2 regions of the Rhizobium sp. PRIMUS64 genome follow, and region 1 is predicted to be linked to the other one. Evidence: predicted binding sites of a transcription regulator. Region 1 holds the regulator's gene; the other holds the start of a gene.
What was found. The regulator PhoB, encoded in region 1, activates phosphate uptake and scavenging genes when phosphate is short. The targets are predictions, from matches to a motif close to TGTCATNNANCTGTCAT.

Region 1 (3,392 bases):
CTTCGAGCGCCGCTGGTAAACGGAGTTAAACATTATGAATATGTTGACGGAAGCTGCAGTTGAAAAGGCGCTGGATCAGAAGATGAGCAACGTCCCGTATAAGATGATCGGAAAGGATGTCTCGGTTTATTACGGCGAGAAGCGCGCGCTTTTCGATGTGAACCTGAACGTCCGCGAAAACACCGTAACCGCCCTGATCGGCCCGTCCGGCTGCGGCAAGTCGACCTTCCTGCGCAGCCTCAACCGCATGAACGACACGATCGACGGCTGCCGCGTCACCGGCAAGATCACGCTTGATACCGACGATATTTATGATCCCGATATCGACGTCGTCGAACTTCGCGCCCGCGTCGGCATGGTCTTCCAGAAGCCGAACCCGTTCCCGAAGACGATCTACGAAAACGTCTCCTACGGCCCGCGCATCCATGGCCTTGCCAAGTCGAAGGCCGATCTCGACCAGATCGTCGAGACCAGCCTGCAGCGCGCCGGTCTCTGGAACGAAGTCAAGGACCGCGTGCACGAATCCGGCACCGGCCTGTCGGGCGGTCAGCAGCAGCGCCTCTGCATTGCCCGTGCCGTTGCCGTCAGCCCTGAAGTCATCCTGATGGACGAACCCTGCTCGGCGCTCGACCCGATCGCCACTGCCAAGGTCGAGGAGCTGATCCACGAGCTGCGCGAGAACTACACGATCGTCATCGTCACCCACTCCATGCAGCAGGCCGCGCGCGTCTCGCAGCGCACCGCAATGTTCCACCTCGGCAACCTCGTCGAGGAGAACGACACCGACAAGATGTTCACCAATCCCGACGATCCGCGTACCCAGGACTACATCATGGGCCGTTTCGGCTGATTTTGGCGACGCGAAGCCTTCCCGTTATTCGAGGATAAAGCCCCATGGCATCGACACATATTTTTTCTGCCTATGATGATGATTTGAAGTTCCTGTCCAGGCGGATTTCCGAAATGGGCGGCCTGGCCGAGCAGATGGTCAGCGAAGCCGTGCGCGCCCTCGTCAACGGCGATACCGCGCTGGCGCAGAAGGTCATTTCGGACGATGTGATCCTCGATCACGCCGAACGCGAAATCGGCGACAAGGCGATCGTCACCATCGCCCGCCGTCAGCCGATGGCTTCGGACCTGCGCGAAATCATGGGTTCGATCCGCATCGCCGCCGATCTCGAACGTGTCGGCGACCTCGGCAAGAACACCGCCAAGCGCGTCATCGCCGTCCAAAGCACCGGCGTTCCCCGCAAGCTTGCCCGCGGCCTCGAGCATCTGTCCGAGCTGGCGCTCGTCCAGCTCAAGGAAGTGCTCGACGTCTACACCAATCGTTCCGCAGACAAGGCGAATGCGATCCGCGAACGCGACAACGAGATCGACGCGATGTACACCTCGCTGTTCCGCGAGCTCCTGACCTACATGATGGAAGATCCGCGCAACATCACCAGCTGCACGCATCTTCTCTTCTGCGCCAAGAACATCGAGCGTATCGGCGACCACGCCACCAACATCGCCGAGACGATCTTCTACATGACGACAGGCGCGCAGCCGGAAGGCGACCGTCCGAAGGACGACAGCGCCAACACCGTCGGCGCGGTGACGGAATAGCCGCCCGGGCCAGTCGCCCGGACCAGTCAATTGCGTGCGCGCCCGTCCGGGCGCGCAAAGAGGTCGCAGCCAATTTCTGAATTTGCGCAGGATGCATTGCTTAAATCACCCCCGATTTAAGGATCATGCGCGAGGAGACCGACACGCATGATCCCGAGAGTTGCAGTTGTTGAAGACGAGGAAGCCCTCAGCGTGCTTCTTCGCTACAATCTCGAAGCGGAAGGCTTCGAGGTCGATACCATCCTTCGTGGCGACGAAGCCGAAATGCGGCTTCAGGAGCGCACGCCCGATCTTCTCATCCTTGATTGGATGCTGCCCGGCGTCTCCGGCATCGAGCTCTGCCGGCGTCTGCGCATGCGGCCGGAAACCGAGCGCCTGCCGATCATCATGCTGACGGCGCGCGGCGAAGAGAGCGAGCGTGTTCGCGGATTGTCGACGGGCGCCGACGATTATGTCGTTAAGCCCTTCTCGACCCCCGAGCTCGTTGCCCGCGTCAAGGCGATGCTGCGCCGCGCCCGCCCCGAGGTGCTGTCGACGGTGCTGAAATGCGGTGACATCGAGCTCGACCGCGAGACCCATCGCGTCCATCGCAAGACCCGCGAAGTCCGCCTCGGCCCCACCGAATTCCGCCTGTTGGAATTCCTGATGTCGTCACCGGGTCGGGTCTTCTCCCGCTCGCAGCTTCTGGACGGCGTCTGGGGCCACGATATCTATGTCGACGAGCGCACCGTCGACGTCCATGTCGGCCGCCTGCGCAAGGCGCTGAATTTTTCCAACATGCAGGACGTCATCCGCACCGTCCGCGGCGCCGGTTATTCGATGGAAGCCTGAGGGCTTCCATTTGAGTTGCTGACAAATCCCTGGCAAAACCGCGACGTCATCCTCGGCCTCGTGCCGAGGATCTGCGCTCGGCACAAGGCCGAGCATGACGGAGGAAAACCTGAGCTTCCATCCAGCAACAAAAAAACGGGCCACTCGGCCCGTTTCTGCATTCTAACGATGGTCAGCCCGCTCAGCTGGCCCGCGCGGCTGCCCGGCGGCGTTCGTTGACCGGCTGGTAGGCAAGCTTCTGGTGATAGCTGCAATAGGGCGAATTGTCGGGGGATTCGCAGCCGCAGAAATGGAAGTCGTCCTTCAGCGGATCGCCGACCGGCCACTTGCAGGTGCGTTCGGTCAGTTCCGTCAGGCCGAGGCGTCGGGAAATCGGCACGACCACGTTGCCTCTCGGCACGTATTCCATTTCCTCGATCGTTTCGATCTCGATCTCTTCCTTCAGCATGGTCGCGCCCTGCTGGCGGGTAACGGTGCGCGTGGCGACCCGTGAGGCGTAGTTCGGCGCGCGCGGCGCCGACGTATTGCGCTTCGGCGTTCGTGCGGCGGTGTTGGTGCCGCCGGCCTTGGCACGGCCCGGAAGGCTCAGCCGGTGCACTTTGCCGATGACCGCATTTCTGCTGACTCCGCCAAGCTGCGCAGCGATCTGGCTGGCGCTCAGTCCTTCGGCCCAAAGTTTCTTGAGTTTCTCGACCCGCTCGTCTGTCCAGTTCATGCCCTGTCTCCACCTTTTGCGTTGGTGATGGCAGAATCCCTCACCGTTGTCCCGGGAGCTCCGAAACAAGAAACGCTTGATCAATTTTGGTGACTAGTTCCGCCGCATGCAGTCTAGTAATTGATCTTTAACCTAGTGTGAGGCTGACTCCGTGACAAGAGTCGCATGAATCCGGATGAATCGAATTCGTAGTTTTCCCCAACTTGCTGCCTCTGCGTGGCATTTCTGCAATAATGCC
Region 2 (3,392 bases), on a different contig from region 1:
CATTGCAGCAGGAAGAAACCGGCAAAGCCTGTATTCATCGGAAACAGGATCCAGCGGCAGACGCTGATGGCGCAGCCGAAGCGGATCAGCGTCCAGGCATCGAAGCGACGGTTGAGACGCTTCGACAGGAAGAACACAGTCACTTCCGAAGCGACGCCGGCGCTCCAGAGCAGGCCGACCTGCGTGCCGGAGAAGCCGAGATGATGCCAGTAGATCGAGGAAAAGGCGTTCAGCACCGCATGGCTCGACTGCTGGATGGCGACGCCGATCAGAAGCAGCAGAAGGTGCGGCTCGCGCAGACCGCTGCCGGTGGCTGCCGGAATGTTGATCGGCTGGCCGCGCCGTCGCGTCGGTCCGATGCGCGGACAGAAGATCGCCATGACAACGGTCATGATAAAGCCGAACACCATGACCGGCAGCACCATTTCGCCGCCCCACCGGCTGATCAGCTGGCCACCGACCAGCGTCGAGACGATGAATGCAATCGAGCCCCACACGCGCATCGATCCGTAATCGAGCCCCCAGCGGCGCACACCCGAGATGACGATCGATTCAACGACGGGTACATAGGGCGCAAAGGTGGCGCCCTGCAGCGCATAGACGATCGTCACGGGCCAGAAGGTCGTCGTCCAAAAGAGCGCGATCGCCGTCAGCAGCGACAGGCAACCCGACCAGAGCAGCACGTCGGCACGCTCCTTCAATCGATCGGCGATCATGGCGACGACAGGCGCCACCAACACGCGAACCACCATCGGTATGGCAAGGATGATGCCGATCTCGTGGTCGCTGAAGCTGTGGGTTGCGAGCCACACGGGAAAAAACGGCAGGACGATGCCGTTGACGAGCAGCGGCGCGCAATAGGAAAGCGCGCTAAGCAGCCGGAAGCGCGGCGGCGCTCCCTCACCCGTCGGGGAATTTTGAGCGGGAATCATGGGTGGACCTGAAGGAAACTGGACGTTGTCCTAACACACCACCCTGGAGGCGACTATTGCGAGAAATAGCCGTTCTGAAACGTTTTAGAAAATAAATAGGGCCTGTCGCCTGACGGTAACGGCTAAATTCGAGGGAGCGCAGGCGCGGATGCGCCGGCGCCAAAATCAGGCGGCTTGTGGAGCCAGTTCTGCGTCTTCCCGCTCGACGGCGGCAAGTGCTGTTACACTGCTGGCGAGCGCCCGCCAGGTGATCAGTTCGAACGTACCATCCTCGTGCTCGGCGACCGCCGTGCAACTTTCCACCCAATCACCGGTGTTGATGTAACGGATACCGTCCATATCCTGGATGATGGCATGATGGATATGTCCGCAGATCACCCCATCGGCGCCATTTTTGCGGGCTTCCTCTGCCACGACACGCTCGAATTCACCGATGAAATTGACGGCATGCTTGACCTGCAGCTTCGCCCAGGCCGAGAACGACCAGTAGGGCATGCCAAGTCGACGGCGCACCGCCGCCAGGATGATATTGATGCGGATCGCCGTGTCATAGGCCCAGTCGCCGAGATAGGCGAGCAGTCGGGCATTGCGGACGACGACGTCGAACTCGTCGCCGTGCAGGATCAGGTATTTTCTGCCGTCGGCGCCATCATGCATCATGCGCTCGACGACCTCGATGCCGCCAAAATGCATGCCCGGGAAGGCCCGCAGGAATTCGTCGTGATTGCCGGGAATATAGACGACGCGCGTGCCCTTGCGCGCCTTGCGCAACAGCTTCTGGACGACATCGTTGCAGACCTGCGGCCAGTACCAGCTGCGCTTCAGGCGCCAGCCGTCGACGATGTCGCCGACGAGCACGATCGTATCGGCCTCGTGGTGGCGCAGGAAATCCAGCAGGAAGTCGGCCTTCGCGGCCTTCGAGCCGAGATGGACATCGGAAATGAAGAGCGTGCGGAAATGTCTGGGTTCCATCATGTCTTTCACGAGCTGCCGCTCATGTCCCATCTTTCATCTAGCCTTCCAAAATCAGACTCGTGTTTCAGGAAGATGACAAGACCGGGAAAAGCGCTGCAAACCCGATCATTCCGCGCGGGCAGGATGCCTGTCGCCGCGCGGGCAGGATGCCTGTCGCCGCACGGGCAGGATGCCTGTCGCCGCACGGGCAGGATGCCCGTCGCCGCCAGGCCTAACGGCCATGTTGCCCTGCGCATTCAGGGCGTTCATGATGGCGGCGATTCATATCCGATAATGCGGGATGGCTGATGCGTCTTTTTCTCGTTCGCCACGGCGAATCCCTCGGCAACATCAACGAACAGGCCTACCGCCAATTCGGCGATCACAACGTGCCGCTGACGCAGTGGGGCCATCGGCAGGCACTCGAGGCAGGCGGCGTGATCGCCTCCTATCTCAACGCATTGCCGAGCGCGGGTTTCGGCAAGCTGCAGATCTGGTACTCGCCCTTTCTGAGGACGCGGCAGAGCAAGGATGCGCTGCTCGAAGCCCTGCCGGAAAGCGTCGTCGGCGATATCAGGGAAGATTATCTGCTGCGCGAGCAGGATTTCGGTCTCTTCACCGAAATCTATGACCACGCCGAACAGAAGCAGAAGTTTCCCGAGGAGTTCGAAAAATGGGCGAGGCTGCGCAGCAACAGCGGCAAGTTCTACGCGCGGCCGCCGGATGGCGAAAGCCGGGCGGATGTGGCCCAGCGGGTGCGCCTGTTCCTGCAGACCGTTATGCACGATGCCGAAAATAGCGACCGCGACGTTGTGATCGTCGGTCATGGCGTCACCAACCGGGCGGTCGAAATGAATTTCCTGCACCGCCCTGTCGAGTGGTTCGAGCGCTCCGACAATCCTGGAAACGCCGATATCACGCTGATCGAGGGGACGCGCTCGCAAGGATACGAGTCGATCCTGCTGCATCAGGCCGCCGACCGGCAGCCGGGACAGGAAGGCGAACTGCGCGATGCCTATGGCGCAGACGTGACGCTTACGCCGATGCCCGGCGGTTAGCGACGCCTTGCAGAGCGCCGCTACAGAACCAGTGGCGGGTCACGCTCACCAAATTGCCAGCGCCGTATTCGGCCCAATCCTCAAGCGCAGCGAACATCAATGCGTCATGTGGCCTTGCCCCGAAACTAGAGCCCCTTGATGGCGAGGACGTTGGCCACAAACCGACTCTATCATGAGGATCGCCTCAATGCATTGGAGCGACATCACCGCGCGGTTGCGGCTCGCCTTGGGCAGGTCCGCCGCGCGTTAAGCAAACGCGCGGCGGAGGCTCCAACGCCTTGATTCCACGCCAGTCCCGTCAGGCAGCTCGCACCGCCGCCATCGGTTTCACGTTCTGATTCATCCGGAACAGATTGTTCGGATCGTAACGCCGCTTGATTTCGGCAAGGCGACCGTAGTTGGCGCCGTAAGCGCTTTCGACCCGATCGACCTCGTCCTCCGGCATGAA

Region 2: the regulator PhoB is predicted to act here: its motif matches at 1,969-1,985, upstream of MOV76_RS13165 (UDP-2,3-diacylglucosamine diphosphatase).

The regions. Positions count from the first base shown of each region.
Region 1 is NZ_JALBGX010000182.1:7,914-11,305, reverse strand. It holds partial or broken gene MOV76_RS35865 (ABC transporter permease subunit) at 1-19, shown strand, start outside; gene pstB (phosphate ABC transporter ATP-binding protein PstB) at 35-850, shown strand; gene phoU (phosphate signaling complex protein PhoU) at 895-1,608, shown strand; gene phoB (phosphate regulon transcriptional regulator PhoB) at 1,756-2,439, shown strand; gene MOV76_RS35845 (GcrA family cell cycle regulator) at 2,621-3,154, opposite strand.
Region 2 is NZ_JALBGX010000025.1:63,781-67,172, reverse strand. It holds gene MOV76_RS13170 (MFS transporter) at 1-932, opposite strand, end outside; gene MOV76_RS13165 (UDP-2,3-diacylglucosamine diphosphatase) at 1,098-1,937, opposite strand; gene MOV76_RS13160 (histidine phosphatase family protein) at 2,195-2,944, shown strand; gene MOV76_RS13155 (FAD-binding oxidoreductase) at 3,243-3,392, opposite strand, start outside.